DNA from 3 places in the Luteimonas composti genome. Region 2 is predicted to be linked to each of the others. Evidence: predicted binding sites of a transcription regulator. Region 2 holds the regulator's gene; each other region holds the start of a gene.
What was found. The regulator HrcA, encoded in region 2, represses chaperone genes, less so after heat shock. The targets are predictions, from matches to a motif close to TTNGCACTCNNNNNNNNNGAGTGCNAA.
Positions count from the first base shown of each region.

Region 1: rpoH (RNA polymerase sigma factor RpoH) is a predicted target of HrcA. The motif match lies at 4,289-4,315, and genes of this name have one in related genera.
Region 3: groES (co-chaperone GroES) is a predicted target of HrcA. The motif match lies at 2,559-2,585, and genes of this name have one in related genera.

Region 1 covers NZ_JBHTKU010000003.1:148,515-155,653, forward strand. Annotated here, with positions in the region: gene ACFQ2D_RS09470 (NAD(P)/FAD-dependent oxidoreductase) at 1-559, shown strand, start outside; gene zupT (zinc transporter ZupT) at 640-1,449, shown strand; gene ACFQ2D_RS09480 (DUF2306 domain-containing protein) at 1,593-2,258, shown strand; gene ACFQ2D_RS09485 (helix-turn-helix domain-containing protein) at 2,161-3,288, opposite strand; gene rpoH (RNA polymerase sigma factor RpoH) at 3,389-4,279, opposite strand; gene ACFQ2D_RS09495 (TonB-dependent receptor plug domain-containing protein) at 4,609-7,139, opposite strand, start outside.
Region 2 covers NZ_JBHTKU010000001.1:687,897-695,035, reverse strand. Annotated here, with positions in the region: gene ACFQ2D_RS03215 (sensor histidine kinase) at 1-685, opposite strand, end outside; gene recN (DNA repair protein RecN) at 893-2,563, opposite strand; gene hrcA (heat-inducible transcriptional repressor HrcA) at 2,757-3,815, shown strand; gene grpE (nucleotide exchange factor GrpE) at 3,860-4,366, shown strand; gene dnaK (molecular chaperone DnaK) at 4,473-6,395, shown strand; gene dnaJ (molecular chaperone DnaJ) at 6,515-7,139, shown strand, end outside.
Region 3 covers NZ_JBHTKU010000003.1:201,953-209,091, forward strand. Annotated here, with positions in the region: gene ACFQ2D_RS09690 (hypothetical protein) at 1-361, shown strand, start outside; gene groL (chaperonin GroEL) at 516-2,156, opposite strand; gene groES (co-chaperone GroES) at 2,220-2,510, opposite strand; gene ACFQ2D_RS09705 (winged helix-turn-helix transcriptional regulator) at 3,114-3,587, opposite strand; gene ACFQ2D_RS09710 (D-amino acid dehydrogenase) at 3,814-5,097, shown strand; gene alr (alanine racemase) at 5,100-6,176, shown strand; gene ACFQ2D_RS09720 (acyloxyacyl hydrolase) at 6,207-6,701, opposite strand; gene cutA (divalent-cation tolerance protein CutA) at 6,869-7,139, shown strand, end outside.

The DNA.
Region 1 (7,139 bases), on a different contig from region 2:
CATCACCGAGGCCGGCTACCGGCGCGGCGGGGAGTTCGTCACGGCGCGCACGGTGGTCTGGGCCGCGGGCGTGGCCGCCTCGCCGCTGGGCCAGTGCCTGGGCGTGCCGCTCGATCGCGCCGGGCGTGTGCGGGTGCGCCCGGACCTTTCGATTCCCGGCCATCCGGAGGTGTTCGTGGCCGGCGACCTTGCGGCGATCGCACGACCCGACGGCCGTCCCGTGCCCGGCGTGGCGCCGGCGGCCAAGCAGATGGGCCGGCACGTGGCAGACACGATCCGTGCGCGCCTCGACGGCCGGCGGGGCGACGGCGCGCCGTTCCGCTATCGCGACTTCGGCAACCTCGCCACCATCGGCCGCATGGCCGCGGTGGTCGACCTCGGCCGACTGCGCTTCTCCGGCATGCTCGCCTGGTGGTTCTGGCTGGTCGCCCACCTGTTCTTCCTGATCGGATTCCGCAACCGTTCGGTGGTGCTGCTCAACTGGTCGGTGGCGTACTGGACCCACCAGCGCGCGGCGCGGATCATCCTGGGCGGCGACGATCGTTCCGATACAAAGTAACGATTGCCCGCCAGCGCGCAGCCCTCATCGCACGCACGGCGGCTGGGCTAGGATGGCGCGTCTCCCCAAGCGGCCCGCGCATGATCGACGTTCCCGTGCAGAACCTGCTGGTCGCGCTCGCGGTCACCACCGTGGCCGGCCTGGCGACCGGCTTCGGCAGCCTGCTGGTGTTCGCGTCGAAGGGTCCGAATGCGCGCCTGCTCGCGTTCGGCCTGGCCTTCGCCGGCGGCGCGATGGTGTACGTGTCGCTGGGAGAGATCCTGACCAAGTCGATCACGGCCTTCAGCGCCCAGTTCGGCGACCGGCTTGGCTTCACCTGGGGCACGCTCTCGTTCCTCGCCGGCGTGCTGCTGATCGTCACCATCGACCGCCTGGTGCCGAACCCGCACGAACGGCTCGAGGTCGACGACCCCTACTTCCGCGAACACAACCGCGACTACGTCAAGCGCGTCGGCCTGCTGACCGCCATCGCGATCACCGCGCACAACTTTCCGGAAGGCCTGGCGACCTTCTTCGCCACGCTCGAGAACCCCGGCGTGGGCCTGCCGCTGGCCTTCGCCATCGCCATCCACAATATCCCCGAAGGCATCGCGATCGCGGTGCCGGTGTACTTCGCCACCAACAACAAGACCTATGCCTTCGTCGCCTGCCTGCTGTCCGGCCTGGCCGAGCCGGTCGGCGCGATCGTCGGCTACGTGCTGCTGCGGCCGTTCCTGTCGGACGCGGTGTTCGGCGCGGTGTTCGGGCTGATCGCGGGCGTGATGGTGTTCCTGGCCCTGGACGAGCTGCTGCCGGCGGCCAAGCGCTACGCCAAGGGCCACGAGACGGTGTACGGGCTGGTGACCGGCATGGGCGCGCTGGCGATCAGCCTGGTGCTGTTCAAGTGGTAGGCGGGCGCCGGCCGGCCTGATCGCGTCCGGATCGGCCGGCTCGCACCGCTCGCGGCGCGCACCGGCGTACAGTCCAGCCGGCCCGGACGACCGCACGCCGGCGTACCGCGCAGGCTGCCTCCATCCCCACGATGGAGACCGCCATGGCCCCGTACCTGCCTGCCCTCGCCCTGTCCGCCGCCCGAGGGCTGTTCTCGCTCGCCTGCCTGGCAACCTCGGCGTACGCCTTCGCCTACCTGTTCATGGCGGTCCGCGGCGGCGATCCCTTCGCCGCGCGGTTCGCCATCTCGGGGCTCGACGTGCCCGCGCACTTCTTCGGCGCGGGACTGGCGCTGCTGCTGGTGCCGCTGCAGCTGAGCGGCGGCATCCGCCGGCGCTGGCCCGCCCTGCACCGCCTCGGCGGCTGGCTCTCGGCGGCCGCGATCCTGGTGGGCGGCGTATCGGGCCTGTCGCTGGCCCAGCATGCACAGGGTGGATGGCCGAGCCGCCTTGGCTTCAGCCTGCTCTCGCTGCTGTGGCTCGGGGTGACCGCGAACGGCATCCGCCTGGCGGTCGCGGGCCGGTTCGACCGGCACCGGCGCTGGATGGCCTACTCGATGGCCCTGACCGCCGGCGCCGTCACCCTGCGGGTGATGCTCGCGCTGGGCACCGGCGTGCTGGGCTGGCCGTTCATGCCGGTCTACGCGGGCACGGCATGGGCGAGCTGGCTGTTCAACCTGGCGGTGTGCGCCTGGCTGCTGCGCCGGCCCCGTCCGGCACCGCGCGGGAACGCCGGTAGTCGCTGGGCGTCCGCCCGACCAGCCGCTTGAAGGCGCTGTTGAAGGTCGACTTGGAGGTGAAGCCGGCCTCGTACGCGATCTCGAGGATGCTGCGCCGGTCGCCGGCATCGTCCAGGCAGGCGCGGACCGCCTCGACCCGGTAGCGGTTCACGTACTCCCAGAAGTTGCCGCCCAGGCGCCGGTTGATCACCGCCGACACCAGGTATTCGGGGTAGCCGCTGCGGCGCGCCACCTGCGCGATTCCCAGCGCCGGCTCGCGGTAGAGCGCCTGTTCGGACATCAGCCGCGACAGGCGCGCCTCGACCTCGTCGAAGCGCGGATCCTCAAGGTCGCCCACGTCCGGCTGCGCTGCGGCCCCGGTGCCGACCTGCGGTGGTTGCATCGGTTCGGCCACCGGCGGCTGCGCGAGGCTGAACCACCCCACGATGCAGACCCAGGCCGCGACCGCGGCGTAGATGAGGAAATAGTCGGCCCAGCCGAGCTCCACCATCGCATGCAGGCCGGCGATGGCCCAGATCGCGAACTGGCAGGCGGTCATCACCATCAGCCAGCGCAGCGACAGCCGGTCCGCGTCCGAGCGCCGGCTGCGCAGCCAGCGCCCGTAGCGCCGCACCTGCAGTGCCCCGGCAACGAGGTACGCCAGCGCCACCGAGAACAGCAGTGGATCGAACCACAGCCTGCGCCAGTCTCCACTGGCCGGAAGCGGATCGCCGGCCAGCCAGTGCATCGACAGCCAGCCCAGCATCAGCGCCAGCCAGACGCCGTGGACCAGGTCGCGCCAGCGCGGCGAGCGCCCGCCGACCAGCGCGCGCACGTACAGGAAAAACAGCGGCGCATAGGCGAAAGGAAGCACCCGCGCCACGCGGAAGGCCGCGGCGAAGCCGGCATCGGGCGCGGCCATGTGCGCGGCCTTCACCGCAAGGTCGAAACCGATCAGCGCCAGCCAGAGCGCGAGCACGCGGTTCGCGGCGGCGTTCGCCGCGCGGCGCCAGAGCGCCGGCGCCAGCATCGCGGCCTGTGCCGCGCCGATCGCATACAGCAGGATCCAGAAGCTCGTCACGTCACGCGCGTCCCGGGGCGCCAGTGGAGCGCAAAGGGTATCGCGGACACGAAAAAGCCCGGCGCGGAGGCCGGGCCTGTTCGGGAACGATGCCTGCGGGTCAGGCGACGAACAACGCCTTCATCTTCTTCAGCGCGTTGGCCTCGACCTGGCGGATGCGCTCGGCCGACACGCCGTACTCGTCGGCCAGCTCCTGCAGGGTGACCTTGCTGTCGGCGTCGAGCCAGCGACGCTTGATGATGTCGCGCGAACGCGCATCCAGGCGGGCCATGCCCTCGCGCAGCAGCTCGAGCTGACTGTCCTCGCTGTCGCTGCGCTCGTAGGCCATGGCCGGGTCCTCGTCGCGGGAGACCAGGTAGGCCGCCGGCGCCGGCGGCGCGTGGTCGTCGTCCTCGTCGGAAGGCGCATCGAAGCCGATGTCGCGACCGGACAGGCGCGACTCCATCTCCAGCACCTCGCGCTCGGAGACGTTGAGGTCCTTGGCCACGGCGCTCACTTCCTCCGCGTTGAGCCAGCCCAGGCGGGTCTTGCTCTTGCGCAGGTTGAAGAACAGCTTGCGCTGCGCCTTTGTGGTGGCGACCTTCACGATGCGCCAGTTCTTGAGGATGAACTCGTGCATCTCGGCGCGGATCCAGTGCACCGCGAAGCTCACCAGGCGCACGCCGATGTCGGGATCGAAGCGCTTGACCGCCTTCATCAGGCCGATGTTGCCTTCCTGAATCAGGTCGCCGAGCTGCAGGCCGTAGCCGCTGTAGCCGCGCGCGACGTGCACGACGAAACGCAGGTGCGAATGCACCAGCTCGCGGGCGGCGTCGAGGTCTTCCTGGTCGCGGTAGCGGCGCGCGAGCGCCTGCTCGTCGTCGGCCGACAGGACCGGAATCTGGTGGACGGCGCCGATATAGGCTTCCAGCGAACCGAGCGGGGTCAGCCCGGTGAAGGCAGGCACCGGCAGGTTGTTGGCAACAAGCGCTTGGGTCATGGGCGTATCCATGGAAGGAGTCTAGCAGTCGGTACCTTCGACTGCTAAGGCGGGGAAAAGTTCCCGCGGTGTTCTGGCTATGGAACGATTGGCCGCGAATGGCCATTCAGGTTCCACGATTATACCGGTTGCGCCTGAATCGGCGGGCCGTCCCTGGCCCCGGCATCCGACGATACGACGGGTGCGATCAAGCGGTCGTGACCGGACACCGGACCCGCCGGCCAGTCCGACCCCGCGGCAGCAGCGGCCACCGACGGATCCGTCCGGTCGCGCCCCTCACCTGGACGCGGAAAGCCTCCGTCGCCGGGGGCCTTCCTCGCTGCCCATCCCTGGCAGCCGGGTCAGAACTTCTGCGCGTAGCGGAAGTAGACCGTCCGCCCGTAGGCGTCGTACAGCTCGAAGTTCCAGGGCCGGCCGCGCACGGCCATCAGTTCCGGGTAGCGGTCGCCGGCGTTGTTCACGCCCACCGTGATGCTGCCGTCCCAGGGCGCCCGGTAGGTGAGCGAGAGGTCGTGGGTGGTGTAGCTGCCCAGCCGCGAGCCCGGACCGCCGCCGATGAAGCCGAACGACGGCGTGGCCGCCGGATTCTCCTGCGAATCGATGTAGTTGAGGTTCCAGCCCGCGGTGAGCGCGCCCAGGGTCCAGGTGTTGCGCAGGGTCGCGCGCAGGTCGGGCGAGGCGATCCAGCCCAGCCGGTCCTTGACGGTCGGGCCGTCGGTAACGGTGAAGTCCAGCACCCTGGCGACCTGCAGCCAGTTTTCCAGCCGGCCGGCCCCGCCGAGGTCGGCGCGGGTGCGGATATTGAGGTCGAGGCCGCGGGTCTCCAGGTCGCCCTCGTTGGCATAGGCGGTGTTGACCTCGGCGACCGAGCCGTTGCTGCGCCGGATCACCGAGGTGCCGGTCGGCAGCGGGATGCCGGCGTTGTCGAAGTTGACCAGCTCCTGGAACTCGATCTGGCGGATCCGGTCCTCGACCTCGATCCGGTAGTAGTCGAGGGTCAGGTTCAGCCAGTCGGTGGCGTCCCAGGCCAGGCCCACGCTGAACTGCCGCGAGTTCTCCGACTCGAGGTTCTGGTTGCCGCTGGCCCAGGTATCCACCTGGTACACCACGACGTCCTCGTTCTCCGGTCCGTCGGCGATATTGTCGCCGTTGGCGTCGCCGCCGCAGTCGGCCGGGCTGTAGCCCATCACCACGCAGGTGCGGTAGTCGGCGACCTGTTCGGCCGAGAACGCGCGCTTGCCGTGCACGTAGGGCAGCGGCGGCGCGCGGAAGCCCTGGCCGGCCGAGGCGCGCAGGGTGAGGTTGTCCAGCGGCTGCCAGCGCAGCGACACCTTCGGCGAGACGTCGCTGCCGTAGTCGCTGTAGCGGTCGTAGCGGGCGGCCAGGGTGAAATCGAAGCTGTCGACGATCGGGAACAGCCATTCGGCGTACGCGGCGTGGATCTCGCGCGAACCGGCCGCCGAGTTGCCGGAGGAACCCGCCACCACGCCGGCCTCGGACAGCGAGTCGTAGATGTCCGCGTAGTCCTCCTTCCGGTACTCGGCGCCGAAGGCCACCACCGACGCACCGCCGCCCATCTCGAACAGGTCGAGCGTGGCATTGGCGTACAGCTCCTCGATGTCGAAGATGCCGTCGCGCGAGGTGGTGGTGGTGAAGCCCTTGATCACTTCCTCGGAGGCGCCGAACGGGTCGTAGAGGTCGTACGAGCCGTCCGCGATCGCCTGCTCGGCCAGCGGCGTGACGATGTAGCCGCGGCCCAGCTCCTTGAACCTGGCCTTGCTGCGGCGCAGGCCGAAGTCGAGGTACAGGTTGTCGGTGGCCTGCCAGTTGAAGCCGAGGTTGATGTCGGCGACGGTGTTGTCGACGAAGTTGTCGCGGTTGCCGGCCGCCGCGTAGCGGTGGTAGACGAAGGCGCCCAGGCCATCGCCCGGCACCGGATCGTTGGGCGAACCCTCGGGCACGTACACGGCGCCCGGCGTGGGTGCATAGCGGCCGAAGCTGTCGGTGCTGCTGTAGCTGCCCGAGGCGTAGAACGACCAGTCCTCGTTGATCCGCAGGCTGCCGCGCGCGAACAGCGACCGGTTCTTGACCGAAGCCTCGTCGGCGGCGACCGCGTTGAAGTCGTACACGCAGTTGTCGCCGTTGCGCCAGAAGTTGGGATCGTCGCAGGCATAGCCAGGCAGCGCGCCGCCGAGCTCGCCCTCCTCGCCCGGGTCGGTCGCGCTCTCGAGGTAGTAGTTGTTGCCGTAGAACGAGCCGCCGCGCACCGCGCCGCTGATCTGGTCGCGGGTGTACACCATCCCGCGGGTGCTGCTCGAGGCGCCGAGGATCAGGTTGCCGCGGTCGGACGAGGTGCCGAACACCAGCGAGGCTTCCTCGGTGTCTCCTCCGCGGACCTTGGGATCGCCGATGCCGTAGCGGACTTCCGCGCCTTCGTAGTCCTTGCGCAGGATGATGTTGACCACGCCGCCGATGGCATCCGAACCGTACAGCGCGGACGCGCCGTCGGACAGGATCTCGATGCGTTCCACCGCCGCCAGCGGGATGGTGTTGAGGTCGGCGTTGTTGCCGGTCGAGGGCGCGTAGGGCACGCGGCGGCCGTCCACCAGCACCAAGGTGCGGTCGGAGCCGATGCCGCGCAGGTCGATGTCGGCCGTGGCCTGCGCGCTGCTGCCCGACTGCGGGCGGAAGTTGCCGAACGAGGAGAAGGTGGAGTCGCGCAGCACGTCGGCCACGGACACGTCGCCGCTGGCATCGATGGCGGCGCGGTCGATCACCGTCACCGGGACCGCGCCCTCGATGTCCGCGCGACGGATGCGCGAGCCGGTGACCTGGATGCGGTCGAGGGTCTGGGTGTCGCCGTCGGGGGCAT
Region 2 (7,139 bases):
CGCAGGGAAGCTCCAGCACCAGTTCCACATGCTCCCCGTCGCTGGCGTGGCCGTGCAGGCGGCCGCCATGCGCGGCCGCGATCGCACCGGCGATGACCAGGCCGAAGCCGAGGGTGTCGTCAGGCGGATCGGGGTGCGGCGCCGCGAGCAGCAGGTCGACCAGTTCGTCGGACGCCTCGAGGCAGGCCACCGTGCAGCGCATGCGCAGGCGCCCGCGGCCCGACTCCAGCCGCGCCGCGACCGGGGCCGGCACGCCACGGGCCAGCCGCATGCCCAGCAGCAGCTGGAACATCTGCGCAATGCGAAGGATGTCGCCCTCGAGCAGGACGCCATGGGCGCTCGCGTCCAGTTCGACCCGGGGCGGGGTGGGCAGGCTGCCCGCCAGGTCGGCCACCAGCGACTCGACCTCGACCCGTTCGCGCCGGGTCACTAGCCGACCGGCCTCGGCACGGCCGAAGTCGCTGACCTCACCGATCATCTGGCTCAGGCGGCGGATCTGCTGTTCCAGCAGGTCGAGCAATTCGTCGCGCTGCGCGGCGTCGATCTCCGGATCGCGCAGCAGGTACGTGGCGGTCTGCATCGGCGCCAGCGGTCCGCGCAGGTCATGCGCCACGCGGTCGACCCAGGTATTGCGCAGCGACGGGCTCAGGTGGGCGGCGACAGTCGTGCGGCTCGGCGGCGGCACGCCGGCGAGTGCACCGGACGGACGGCGCCCAGCGTGGGTGGAGGCAGGGGGGAAGCGGCTGGCCATACTGCGGGGGAGGGGGCGTCTTTCAGGGCGCGACGATACGCCTGTGCTCCGCCGGAACGGCTCACCCCGCCGTCACGCGGCGCGACGCACCGCCAGGCACGCGCCCGCCCGGGTTGTCCGGGCCCTGGCCTGCGCTGGTCGTCAGTCGACGGTGCTGGCCAGCAGCCGCTTCGCCGCCGCGCGCGCTTCCTTCGACACCTCGACGCCGCCCAGCATGCGCGCCAGCTCTTCCTGGCGCTCCTTCGCGTCGAGCGGGCGCACGGCCGAGCGGGTCTGGCCGTCGCGGTCGGCCTTGCTGACCAGGTAGTGGGCATGGCCTTGCGCGGCCACCTGCGGCAGGTGGGTCACGCACAGGACCTGGCAGCGCGCGCCCAGCGCCCGGAGCTTCTGGCCGACGATCTCGGCAACCGCGCCGCCGATGCCCGAATCGACTTCGTCGAAGACCATGGTCGGCACCGTGTCCGACCCCAGCGCCGCCACCTCGATCGCCAGCGACACGCGCGACAGTTCGCCGCCCGAGGCCACCCGGCGCAGCGGGCGGGGGGGCTGGCCGGCGTTGGCCGAGACCAGGAATTCCGCGCGCTCGCCGCCCTGCGGGTCGGGCCGGCCGGCGTCGACCGGCTCCAGCGCCACCTCGAACACGCCGCCGCCCATGCCCAGCTCGGCGATCAGGGCGGTGGTGGCGGCCGACAGCCGCGCCGCCGCATCGGCCCGGGCCTGGCCGAGCGCATCGGCCGCCTTGCGCCAGCGCGCGGCCGATGCGTCGATCTCGCCCTGCAGGCCGGCCAGGCGCGTGCCGGCATCGCGCAGGGCCTCGAGTTCGGCGGCGAACCCGGCCTGGCATGCGGCCAGTTCCGCCGGCGCGACGCGGTGCTTGCGCGACAGCTCGTGCAGCCGCGCCAGGGTCGCGTCCAGCGCCTCGAACTGGGCAGGGTCGATCTCGAGTTCCTCGCGCACGCGCTGCAGCAGCAGGCTGGCCTCGTCGAGCTGGATCGCGGCCGAATCGAGCATCGCGTCGACTTCGCCCAGGCGCGGCTCGTGCGCGAGTTCGCGCGACAGGCCGCCGCGCAACTGCTGCAGGCGACGCACCAGCGACGGGCCGTCGTCGCCGGCCAGGCCGTTCAGGGCCTCGTCGCAGGCCGCGATCAGGCCGGCCGCGTGCGCCTGGCGGCGATGGCCGGCGACCAGGGCGTCGATCGCCTCCGGGCGCAGGTCCTCGCGCTCGAGTTCGGCCAGCTGGTGGGTCAGCCAGTCGATGCGCTCGGACACGTCGCCGGTCCGCGACAGCGCGTCGCGCTCGCGCAGCAGCGTGGTCCAGTCCGCGGCGGTCTCGCGCACCGCCGCCAGCTGCGGCTCGTGCCGGCCGAAGGCGTCGAGCAGGGCGAGCTGGCTGGACTTTTCCAGCAGCGCCTGGTGCTCGTGCTGGCCATGGATCTCGACCAGCAGGCCAGCCAGCTGCGCCAGCTGGGCGAGGGTGGCCGGGCGCCCGTTGATCCAGGCCCGCGAGCCACCGTCCGCGCGCAGGGTGCGGCGCAGGGTGCAGGCGCCGCCGTCGTCGAACTCCTGCTCGCGCAGCCATTCCAGCGCGGCCGGCACCGCGGACGGGTCGAACTCGGCGTGCAGCTCGGCGCGCTGGGCGCCATGGCGGACCATGCCGGCGTCGGCGCGCAGCCCGGACAGGAAGCCCAGGGCATCGACCAGCAGCGACTTGCCGGCGCCGGTCTCGCCGGAAATCACGGTCATGCCCGGCCCGAACTCGAGTTCGGATTGCGGGACCACGGCGAAGTCGCGGAGGGTCAGGCGCTTGAGCATGGGCGCGATTGTAGTGCGCGCGTTCGCAGCAGCCGAGACGCAAGCAGGGCCGATCGCATCTCCGCGACGTCTCCCCGAGGCCGGGGCGGCGGGTACCGCGGCCCGGCCGGTCCAGGCCGCCGATGTACCCGGGAAGGGCCGGGGCAGGCGCCCCGTGCTTGCGGCCTCCCCGTCGCGGCGATCTAATCGGGCCATGGCCGCTCCACCGCCCGGCAGCACCCTCGACCCGCGCGCACGCCAGCTGCTGCGCACCCTGATCGCGCGCCACATCCGCGACGGCGAGCCGGTGGGATCGCAGACGCTGGCCCGCCATGCCGGCCTGGACGTCAGCGCGGCCACCATCCGCAACATCCTCGCCGACCTCGAGGAGCAGGGCCTGCTGGCCGCGCCCCACACCTCGGCCGGGCGGGTGCCGACGGCGCAGGGCTACCGGGTATTCGTCGATTCCCTGCTGCAGGTGCAGCCGCTTTCCGGCGGCGAGCTGTCGCGCCTGCGCGGCGAGCTGTCCGCCGGCGGCGGCACCCAGTCGCTGCTGGGCAGCGCGTCGGAACTGGTGTCGGCGATGACCCGTTTCGTCGGCGTGGTCTCGGTGCCGCGGCGCGAGCAGTTCGCCTTTCGCCACATCGATTTCGTGCCCCTGGGCGGGCAGCGGGTGATGGCGATCCTGGTATTCGCCGACCACGACGTGCAGAACCGGATCATCCAGACCCGGCGCCCGTTCGAGGCCGGTGAGCTGGAGCGGGTGGCCAACTACCTGAACGCGCACTTCGCCGGCCGCCCGGTGGCCGAGATCCGCAGCGCGCTGCTGCGCGAACTGCAGGCCGCCCGCGACGAGATGGAGGCGCTGCTGTCCAACACCGTCGAGCTGGCCGAACAGGCCCTGACCCCGGTCGACGACGAGGACATGGTGGTGGCCGGCCAGACCCGGCTGATCGGGGTGCAGGACCTGTCCGACCTCGACCGGTTGCGCGAGCTGTTCGAGGCCTTCGCCCGCAAGCGCGAGATCCTGCAGCTGCTCGAGCGCACCATCAGCGCCCCGGGCGTGCGGATCTTCATCGGCGAGGAGACCGGCCTGGCGCCGCTGGAGGGAGTCTCCCTGGTCACCGCCCCGTACGCCGCGGGCGGCAAGGTGCTGGGGGTGCTGGGGGTGATCGGCCCGACCCGGATGGCCTACGACCGCGTCATCCCGGTGGTCCAGGCGACGGCCGACCTGCTTGGCGCCGCCTTGAATCCGGACCTGCCGGCCCCATAGCTGCGGGGCCGGCGGCCAGCGACCGCCTCCAACAACCCCAGGACATGACGACGGAACCGATGCAGGAGGCCGCGGCAGCGGCCGAAGAAACCAATACCGCGGAAGACCGGATCCAGGCGCTCGAGGCCGAACTCGAGCAGCTGCGCGCGCAGTCGCTGATCGACCGCGCCGACATGGAAAACCAGCGCAAGCGCCTCGAGCGCGACGTGCGCAATGCCTGCCGCTTCGCCAACAAGCAGCTGCTGGGCGACCTGCTGCCGGTCTTCGACAGCCTCGAGGCCGCGCTCAACACCGCCCCCGCCGAGGATCCGCTGCGCGACGGCGTGGTGCTGACCCTGCGCGAGCTGACCCGCGTGTGCGGCAACAACGGCCTGGTCGAGGTCGCGCCCGCGCCCGGCGACGCCTTCGACCCCGAGAAGCACAACGCCATGAGCGCGGTCGAGACCGCCGAGGTCGCCCCCGGCACCGTGTTCCAGGTGTTCCAGAAGGGCTACCAGCTCAACGAGCAGCTGCTGCGCCCGGCCCTGGTGTCCGTCGCCAAGCACGACTGAGCTTGAAGAATCCGCGGCGCGGCGCTTGAAGCGCGGCGCCGCAACCCCAGATACGCAACATCGGCGGCCCGCCGCCACCAGACAAGATTCCAGAGGGAACCCCATCATGGCAAAGATCATCGGCATCGACCTGGGCACGACCAACTCGTGCGTGGCGATCATGGACGGCGGCAAGGCCAAGGTCATCGAGAACAGCGAAGGCGACCGCACCACGCCGTCGGTCGTGGCCTACACCAAGGACGGCGAGGTCCTGGTCGGCGCATCCGCCAAGCGCCAGGCCGTCACCAACCCCAAGAACACCTTCTACGCGGTCAAGCGCCTGATCGGCCGCAAGTTCACCGACGCCGAGGTCAAGAAGGACCTGGGCCTGGTGCCGTACGCGATCGTCGAGCACGACAACGGCGACGCCTGGGTGCAGACCAACGACGGCAAGAAGCTGTCGGCGCAGGAAGTCTCCGCGCGCATCCTCGAGAAGATGAAGAAGACCGCCGAGGACTACCTGGGCGAGAAGGTCACCGAGGCCGTGATCACCGTCCCGGCCTACTTCAACGACTCCCAGCGCCAGGCGACCAAGGACGCCGGCCGCATCGCCGGCCTGGACGTCAAGCGCATCATCAACGAACCGACCGCGGCCGCGCTGGCCTATGGCCTGGACAAGGCCGGCGGCGACCGCAAGATCGCCGTGTACGACCTGGGCGGCGGCACCTTCGACATGTCGATCATCGAGATCGCCGAGGTCGACGGCGAAAAGCAGTTCGAGGTGCTGGCCACCAACGGCGACACCTTCCTGGGCGGCGAGGACTTCGACAAGCGCGTCATCGACTACCTGGTCGAAGAGTTCCAGAAGGACCAGGGTATCGACCTGCGCAAGGATCCGCTGGCACTGCAGCGCCTGAAGGACGCGGCCGAGCGCGCCAAGATCGAGCTCTCCAGCGCCCAGCAGACGGAAGTGAACCTGCCGTACGTGACCGCCGACGCCTCCGGTCCCAAGCACCTCAACATCAAGCTGACCCGGGCCAAGCTCGAGGCGCTGGTGGACGACCTGGTGCGCAAGACCATCGAGCCGTGCAAGGTCGCGCTCAACGACGCGGGCCTGCGCGCCAGCGACATCAGCGAGGTGATCCTGGTCGGTGGCCAGACCCGCATGCCCAAGGTGCAGCAGGCCGTGGCCGAGTTCTTCGGCAAGGAGCCGCGCAAGGACGTCAACCCCGACGAGGCCGTGGCGATCGGTGCGGCGGTGCAGGGCGGCGTGCTGGCCGGCGAGGTCAAGGACGTGCTGCTGCTCGACGTGACCCCGCTCAGCCTGGGCATCGAGACCCTGGGCGGCGTGTTCACCAAGATCATCGAGAAGAACACCACCATCCCGACCAAGGCCTCCCAGACCTTCTCCACCGCCGAGGACAACCAGTCGGCCGTGACCGTGCACGTGCTGCAGGGCGAGCGCGAGCAGGCCCGCTTCAACAAGTCGCTGGCCCGCTTCGACCTCACCGGCATCGAGCCGGCGCCGCGCGGCATGCCGCAGGTGGAGGTGTCGTTCGACATCGACGCCAACGGCATCGTCCACGTCACCGCCAAGGACAAGAAGACCGGCAAGGAGCAGAAGGTCGAGATCAAGGCCGGTTCGGGCCTGTCGGACGACGAGATCCAGCGGATGGTCGCCGACGCCGAGGCGCACCGCGAGGACGACCGCAAGTTCCAGGAGCTGGTCGGCGCGCGCAACCAGGCCGATGCGCTGGTGCATAGCACTCGCACCGCGGTGAAGGAGAACGGCGACAAGGTGCCGGGCGACGTGATCGGCCGGGTCGAGTCGGCCATCGCCGAGGTCGAGACCGCGATGAAGGGCGACGACAAGGGCCAGATCGAGGCCAAGACGCGCGCGCTGGAGGAGGCCGCGCAGTCGCTGTTCGCGGCCGCTGCGGCCGGCCAGCAGCCGGGCGGTGACGGCGCCGCCGGCCCCGGCCCCTCGCAGGGCGCGGACGACGTGGTGGACGCCGAGTTCACCGAGGTCAAGGACGATCAGAAGCCGTGACTGGTGATCGGTGATTCGTGGTCGGAAAAGGCGGAGTTTCGGCTCCGCTTTTTCCGTCACGGGTCGCCAGCCGCTCCTGCTGTTCGGATCACCACTGACGAATCACTGATCACTGCCCCATGTCCAAACGCGATTACTACGAAGTCCTCGGGGTTGCCCGCAACGCCAGCGAGGAGGACCTCAAGAAGGCCTACCGTCGCTGTGCGATGAAGCACCATCCGGACCGTAACCCCGGCGACAAGGCCGCGGAGGCCGCGTTCAAGGAGTGCAAGGAAGCCTACGAGGTGCTGTCGGACGGCGGCAAGCGCCGGATGTACGACCAGCACGGCCATGCCGCGTTCGAGCACGGCATGGGCGGCGGCAACGCCGGCCCGGGCTTCGGCCCCGACATGGGCGATATCTTCGGAGACATCTTCGGCAACATCTTCGGCGGTGGCGGCGCGTCGCGCGGCCCGCGCCGGGGCGCCGACGTCGGTTACGTGATGGAGCTCGACCTCGAGGAAGCGGTCAGCGGCGTCGAGAAGCGCATCGAGATCCCGACCCTGGCCGAATGCGACGAGTGCGACGGCACCGGGTCGGAAGACCGCAAGCTCGAAACCTGCGCCACCTGCCACGGGCGCGGCCAGGTGCGGTTCCAGCGCGGCATCTTCTCGATGCAGCAGCCGTGCCCGCATTGCCATGGCCGCGGCCAGACCATCGCCAATCCCTGCAAGTCCTGCCACGGCAACGGCCGCATCGAGGAAG
Region 3 (7,139 bases), on a different contig from region 2:
CGCCAACGACTACACCGATACCGCCATCCAGCAACTGGTCGGCTTCGACGTCGGCGGGATCAACGACCGCCTCGGCGCGCTGGAAGACCGCTTCGACGGCCTCGACCGCCGCGTGCGCCAGCAGGACCGCCGCATCGACCGCATGGGAGCGATGAGCGCGGCGATGCTGAACATGGCGATCAACGCCGCGGGCAGCCAGAGCGACCGTGGCCGCATCGCCGTGGGCGCGGGCTTCCAGGGAGGCGAACGCGGCCTCTCGGTGGGCTACGGCAAGCGCGTCGGCCGCGCCTCGTTCTCCCTCGGCGGCGCCTTCAGCGGCAGCGAGCGCTCGGCGGGCGTCGGCTTCGGCATCGACCTCTGAGGCCAAGGCTCTCCCGCCCTTCCGGAACCCCGCCGCAGGGCGGGGTTCTTCATCCCGGGGCCGGCAATCGCAGGAGGCCGCCATCGGCCCCATAAAGAAAAACCCCGCCTCGCGGCGGGGTTTTCCGTGTCGCAGTGGAACGGTTGGCGCCGGATCAGAAATCCATGCCGCCCATGCCGCCCATGCCGCCGCCGCCCGGCATCGCCGGCTCTTCCTTCTTCGGCAGCTCGGCCACCATCGCTTCGGTGGTGATCATCAGGCCGGCGATCGAGGACGCGTTCTGCAGCGCGGTGCGGGTCACCTTGGTCGGATCCAGGATGCCGAACTCGACCATGTCGCCGAACTCGCCGTTCGCCGCGTTGTAGCCGAAGTTGCCCGAACCGTCCTTGACCTTGTTGACGATCACGGAGGGCTCTTCGCCGGCGTTGGTGACGATCTCGCGCAGCGGGGCTTCCATGGCGCGCAGGGCGATCTGGATGCCGTGGTTCTGGTCCTCGTTGGCGCCCTTCAGGCCTTCGATCGCGGCCTTGGCGCGGATCAGCGCGACGCCGCCGCCCGGGACCACGCCCTCTTCCACCGCCGCACGCGTGGCGTGCAGGGCGTCTTCGACGCGGGCCTTCTTTTCCTTCATCTCGATCTCGGTCGAGGCACCGACCTTGATCACCGCCACGCCGCCGGCCAGCTTGGCCACGCGCTCCTGCAGCTTCTCGCGGTCGTAGTCCGAGGAGGTCTCCTCGATCTGCGCCTTGATCTGCTTGATGCGGGCCTCGATCGCCGAGGTGTCGCCGGCGCCGTCGATGATGGTGGTGTTCTCCTTGGAGACCTGCACCTTCTTGGCGCGGCCCAGGTCCTGGATCGTGGCCTTCTCCAGCTGCAGGCCCACTTCCTCGGAGATCACGGTGCCGCCGGTCAGCACGGCCATGTCTTCCAGCATCGCCTTGCGACGGTCGCCGAAGCCCGGGGCCTTGACGGCGCAGACCTTGACGATGCCGCGGATGGTGTTGACCACCAGGGTCGCCAGGGCTTCCCCCTCGACTTCCTCGGCCACGATCAGCAGCGGCTTGCCGGCCTTGGCCACGCCTTCGAGGACGGGCAGCAGGTCGCGCACGTTCGAGATCTTCTTGTCGTGCAGCAGGATGAAGGGGTCATCCAGCTCGGCCGACATCGACTGCTGGTTGTTGATGAAGTACGGCGACAGGTAGCCGCGGTCGAACTGCATGCCCTCGACGACGTCGAGCTCGTTGTCCAGGCCCGAGCCCTCTTCAACGGTGATCACGCCTTCCTTGCCGACCTTCTTCATCGCGTCGGCGATGATGTTGCCGATCGACTCGTCCGAGTTGGCCGAGATCGTGCCGACCTGGGCGATGGCCTTGTCGTCGGCGGTGGGCTTGGAGATGTTCTTCAGCTCCTGCACCGCGGCCTTGACGGCCTGGTCGATGCCGCGCTTGAGGTCCATCGGGTTCATGCCGGCGGCGACCGCCTTGGAACCTTCGCGGATCAGCGCCTGCGCCAGCACGGTGGCGGTGGTGGTGCCGTCGCCGGCGTTGTCGGAGGTCTTGGACGCGACTTCCTTGACCATCTGCGCGCCCATGTTCTCGAACTTGTCGGCCAGCTCAATTTCCTTGGCGACGGACACGCCGTCCTTGGTGATGGTCGGGGCGCCGAAGCTCTTCTCGAGCACGACGTTGCGGCCCTTCGGGCCGAGCGTTGCCTTCACGGCATTGGCGAGCACGTTGACGCCGCGCACCATCTTCGAGCGCGCGTCCTCACCGAAACGGATTTCCTTGGCAGCCATGGCTGATTTACCTCAGTGTCTTGATATGGAGTGTTGAAAGGTCGTGCGGAAGCGATCCCGCGATCAGCCGAGGATCGCGAAGATGTCGTCTTCCTTCACCACCAGGTACTCGGCGCCATCGAGCTTCACCTCGGTGCCGCTGTACTTGCCGAACAGCACCTTGTCGCCGGCCTTGACCTTGGGGGCGCGCACGCTGCCGTTGTCGAGCACCTTGCCCTCGCCCACGGCGACGACTTCACCCTTGATCGGCTTCTCGGTGGCCGAGTCCGGGATCACGATGCCGCCAGCGGACATCTTTTCTTCTTCCATGCGCTTGATGACCACGCGGTCGTACAGCGGCTTGATGTTGCTCATGTTCAACCCTCGCAAGTGATTGATAGGACTACAGAATTTGCGGCGATCTTAGCAGTCGCAGGTGGAGACTGCCAGAACCGCGGGCGCGAAAATCCCGGACGGACCGGGAGGTGCGGCCGAACATGGGGAGGCTTCACAGCGCTTTCAAGGGCCGCCGCGAGGAATTTTTCGCGTCCCGCCCGAAGCGGCAGCCTGCCGGTCGCCAGTTGCAATGGTGGGCCGTTGCGGTGGGCCGTTGCGGTGGGCCGTTGCGGTGGGCCGGCTACGGGGAGTCCCGGGGACGAATGTCCCCCGGCACCGGCCTGCGGTCGGCGCCTCCTCCTTGATTTCGTCCCCGGGACTCCCCGCATCCGTCTGGACAGGACGTCGCGCCTGATGAAAGGCGACGCCCCGGCACGCAGTCGCCGGCAGCCGCGCCCGCCGGGGTGGGCAGCCCCTTGGGGCGAAATCGAGGAGGAAGCTTTCGCCGCAGGCGGAGGCCGGGGGACATTCGCCCCAGGGGCCTGCCGGCCGCGGCGGGCTCCTTCAGGTCGCCCCGCTATCGGCGGCGACACTGGCACGCGCCAGGCTGGGGGTCCCCGTCGGCTAGCAGACGTAGCCGCCTCAGTCGGCGACCGGCAGCTCCAGCGTCTCCTTCACCTCCTCCATGACGATGTAGCTCTTGGATTCGCGCACGTGCGGCAGGGTCAGCAGGGTGCTGCCCAGCAGCTTGCGGTAGGAGGCCATCTCCGAGATGCGCGCCTTGATCAGGTAGTCGAAGTCGCCGGAGACCAGATGGCATTCGAGCACGTTCGGCAAGCGCAGGGCCGCGCGGCGGAACTCCTCGAAGATGTCGCCGGACTTGTAGGCCAGGCTGATCTCCACGAACACCAGCAGCCCGGCTTTCACCGCCTCCGGCGCCAGCCGCGCGTGGTAGCCGGTGATCACCCCGTCGCGCTCCAGCCGGCGCACACGCTCGGTGCAGGGCGTGGTCGACAGCCCGACGCGCTCGCCCAGCTCGGTGAACGAGATCCGCCCCTCCTGCTGCAGGATGCGCAGGATGCGGCGGTCGATGCGGTCGAGGTCGCGCGCCTTCACGTGGTCCCGCCAGAAGCCTGTTCCGCAGGGATTCTACCTGCCATGCGGCACAAAAACGGGAAATCGGACTGGAAGGCAGCTCCTATACTGGTGGATGTCCCGGCCTTGCGCGCCCAGGCCGGGCCCGTGCCGGCCCATCCCTCCCGGGTCCGTGCGGTGCCCGGCCCTGTGGCGCGGCTTTGCGCCAGCCCTGCCCAGCCCTGACCCGACGTCGAGACCTACGGCGATGCGTATCCTCATCCTCGGTGCCGGCGTGATCGGCGTGACCAGCGCCTGGTACCTGCGCCAGCAGGGCCACGACGTGGTGGTGGTCGATCGCGAGGCCGGCCCGGCGCTTTCCACCAGCTTCGGCAACGCCGGCCAGGTGTCGCCCGGCTACGCATCGCCCTGGCCCGCGCCCGGGATCCCGCTCAAGGCGGTGAAGTGGCTGCTCTCGCGCCACGCGCCGCTGGCGATCCGCCCCACCGGCGACCTCGACCAGTACCGCTGGCTGTGGGCGATGCTGCGCAACTGCACCCATCCGCGCTATGCGGTGAGCAAGGCGCGGATGGTGCGCCTGGCCGAGTACAGCCGCGACTGCCTGGCCGATCTGCGCGTGGCCACCGGCATCGAGTACGAACAGCGCACCCTCGGCACCACCCAGCTGTTCCGCACCCGCGCCCAGCTCGACGCGGCCGAACGCGACATCGCCGTGCTGCGCGAGTACGGCGTGCGCTACGAACTGCTGGACGCGGACGGCATCGTCCGGGTCGAGCCTGCGCTGGCGGCGGTGCGCGACACCCTCGCCGGCGCGCTGCGCCTGCCCGGCGACGAGACCGGAGACTGCCACCTATTCACCACCCGCCTGGCGGCGATGGCGGCGCAGGCCGGGGTCGAGTTCCGCCCGGGCCAGACCGTGGAAGCGCTGCTGGCCGACGGCGATCGCGTCTCGGGCGTGCGGATCGACGGCCGCGTCGAAACCGCCGACCGCTACGTGCTGGCGCTGGGCAGCTGGTCGCCCAGGCTGCTGCGCCCGCTCGGCATCCGCCTGCCGGTGTACCCGCTCAAGGGCTACTCGCTAACCATCCCGATCACCCGCCCGGAGATGGCGCCGCATTCGACCGTGCTCGACGAGAGCTACAAGGTCGCCATCACCCGCTTCGATGCGCGCATCCGCGTCGGCGGCATGGCCGAGGTGTCGGGCTACGACCTGACGCTGCCGCAGCGCCGGCGCGAGACGCTCGAGCTGGTGGTGCGCAGCCTGTATCCCGACGGCGGCGACCTGTCGCGCGCCGAGTTCTGGACCGGGCTGCGCCCGTCCACGCCCGACGGCCCGCCGGTGGTGGGCGCGACCAGTTACCGCAACCTCTGGCTCAACACCGGCCACGGAACGCTGGGCTGGACCATGGCCTGCGGCTCGGCGCGCTACCTGGCCGACCTGGTCGACGGCCGCACGCCGGCCATCGATACCGAGGGCCTGGACATCTCGCGCTACGACCGCCCCTGGCCCAATCCCACCGGGCTGCGCTGAGCATGCGTCCGTCGCGCGCCACGATCGACCTGCAGGCCCTGCGCCACAACTACCGCCATGCGCGCGCGCTCGGCGGCGGCCGCGCACTGGCCGTGGTCAAGGCCGACGCCTACGGCCACGGTGCCGTCCCCTGCGCGAAGGCGCTGGCGCCCGAGGCCGACGGCTTCGGCGTGGCCAGCATCGAGGAAGCGCTGGAGCTGCGCGAGTCGGGCATCGATGCGCCCATCCTGCTGCTGGAAGGCTTTTTCGACCCCGCCGAGCTGCCGCTGATCGAACGCCACGGCCTGTGGACGGTGGTGGCCTCGCCCTGGCAGGTCGAGGCGCTGGAGGCGCATCGCGCCACGCGCCCCTGGCAGGTGTGGGTGAAGCTCGATTCGGGCATGCACCGGCTGGGCCTGTCGCCGGAGGAGTACGGCGACGCCTGGCATCGCCTGCGCGCCCTGCCGTGGATCGATACGCTGGTCGCAATGAGCCATTTCTCGCGCGCCGACGAACTGGCCCACGCGAGCACGCCCGACCAGCTGGCGGTCTTCGACGCCGCGCTGGCGCAGCTGCCGCACGCCGCGCCCGCCAGCATCGCCAACTCGGCCGGGCTGATGGCCTGGCCGATGGCGCGCCGCGACTGGGTACGGCCGGGGCTGATGCTGTACGGCTCGCACATGCTCGACGCGCCCTGCGCAGCGGCCGACGCGCTGCGTGCGGTGATGACGCTCGAATCGAAGGTGATCGCGGTGCGCGAACTGGCCGCGGGCGAACCGATCGGCTACGCCGGCACCTTCACCACCACCCGGCCCACGCGCGTGGGCGTGGTCGCGGCAGGCTATGCCGACGGCTATCCGCAGTACGCCACCTCCGGCACGCCGGTCGTGATCGACGGCCGCCCGGGCGAGCTGATCGGCCGGGTGTCGATGGACATGCTGACCATCGACCTCACCGACCATCCCCAGGCCGGGCTGGGCAGCACGGTGGAACTGTGGGGGCCGCGGCTGGCCGTGGCCGACGTGGCCGCGCGCAGCGGCAACAGCCCCTATCGCCTGCTGACCGGACTCAAGCGGGTCCCGCGGGTCTATCGCGACTGAGCCGCCGTCCCGACGCCGGCATCCACGGCGCTAGAAGCGCCAGGCGCCCTGCAGCATCGTTTCGCCGTCGTTGGGCTGGTGCAGGCTGGCATTCGAGATGTGGCGCGCCAGCAGCGAGAAGCGGCCCCAGCGCCAGCCGAACGTGCTGATGAACTGGGGATCGCCCGACAGGGCCTCGGTCCAGCCGCTCTGCACGCCCACGCCGAAACCGGCGACCAGGCCGCTGGGCCGCTCGTAGCGGAGTCCTCCGTGCAGCACGCTGACGTCGTCGTCGTTGTCGTACGACGAATCGCTGCGCCCGCGCAGGTGCATCGCCCCGATTTCCCAGCGCAGCGTGCCGCCGCGGAATTCGCGCCATTCCGGCAACCAGGCCACGGCCACGACCGGGGTGTCCTCGTTGTCGCGGGTCAGCGAAATGCCGGCCCCGACTTCGACCTGGGCCGCGGCGGCGGCGCTCCAGCCGCCGAGGATCGGCAGCAACGCGATGGCAAGCCGGCGCAGCCCGGCACGGGGGATTCGCGACATGGGGATCGGGGCGAGTCGGGGGGCGCAAAGGATACCGGCAGCCCGGTGAACCGGGCGATGCGGGATGGCGGGACAATCCGTCCCGCGCGGCTGGCGGTGCGCGTCCGGGGCCCCTCGCCCGCGGTCGGCTAACCTATCGGGCCCCCGACGCCTGCTGCCGCCCCACCGTGACCGCCCTCGCCTGCCTGTGTACCTGCCCCGATGCCGCGACCGCCGCGCGCATCGCCGAGGCGCTGGTGGGCGAACGCCTGGCCGCCTGCGTCAACGTGCTGCCGGGCGTGGGCTCGGTGTACCGCTGGCAGGGGCGGGTCGAGCGCGCCGAGGAAGTGCTGCTCGTGATCAAGACCGTCCGCGCGCGCCTCGACGCGCTGACCGCGCGCGTGGTCCAGCTGCATCCCTACGAACTGCCCGAGGTGGTGGCGGTCGATCTCGCAGGCG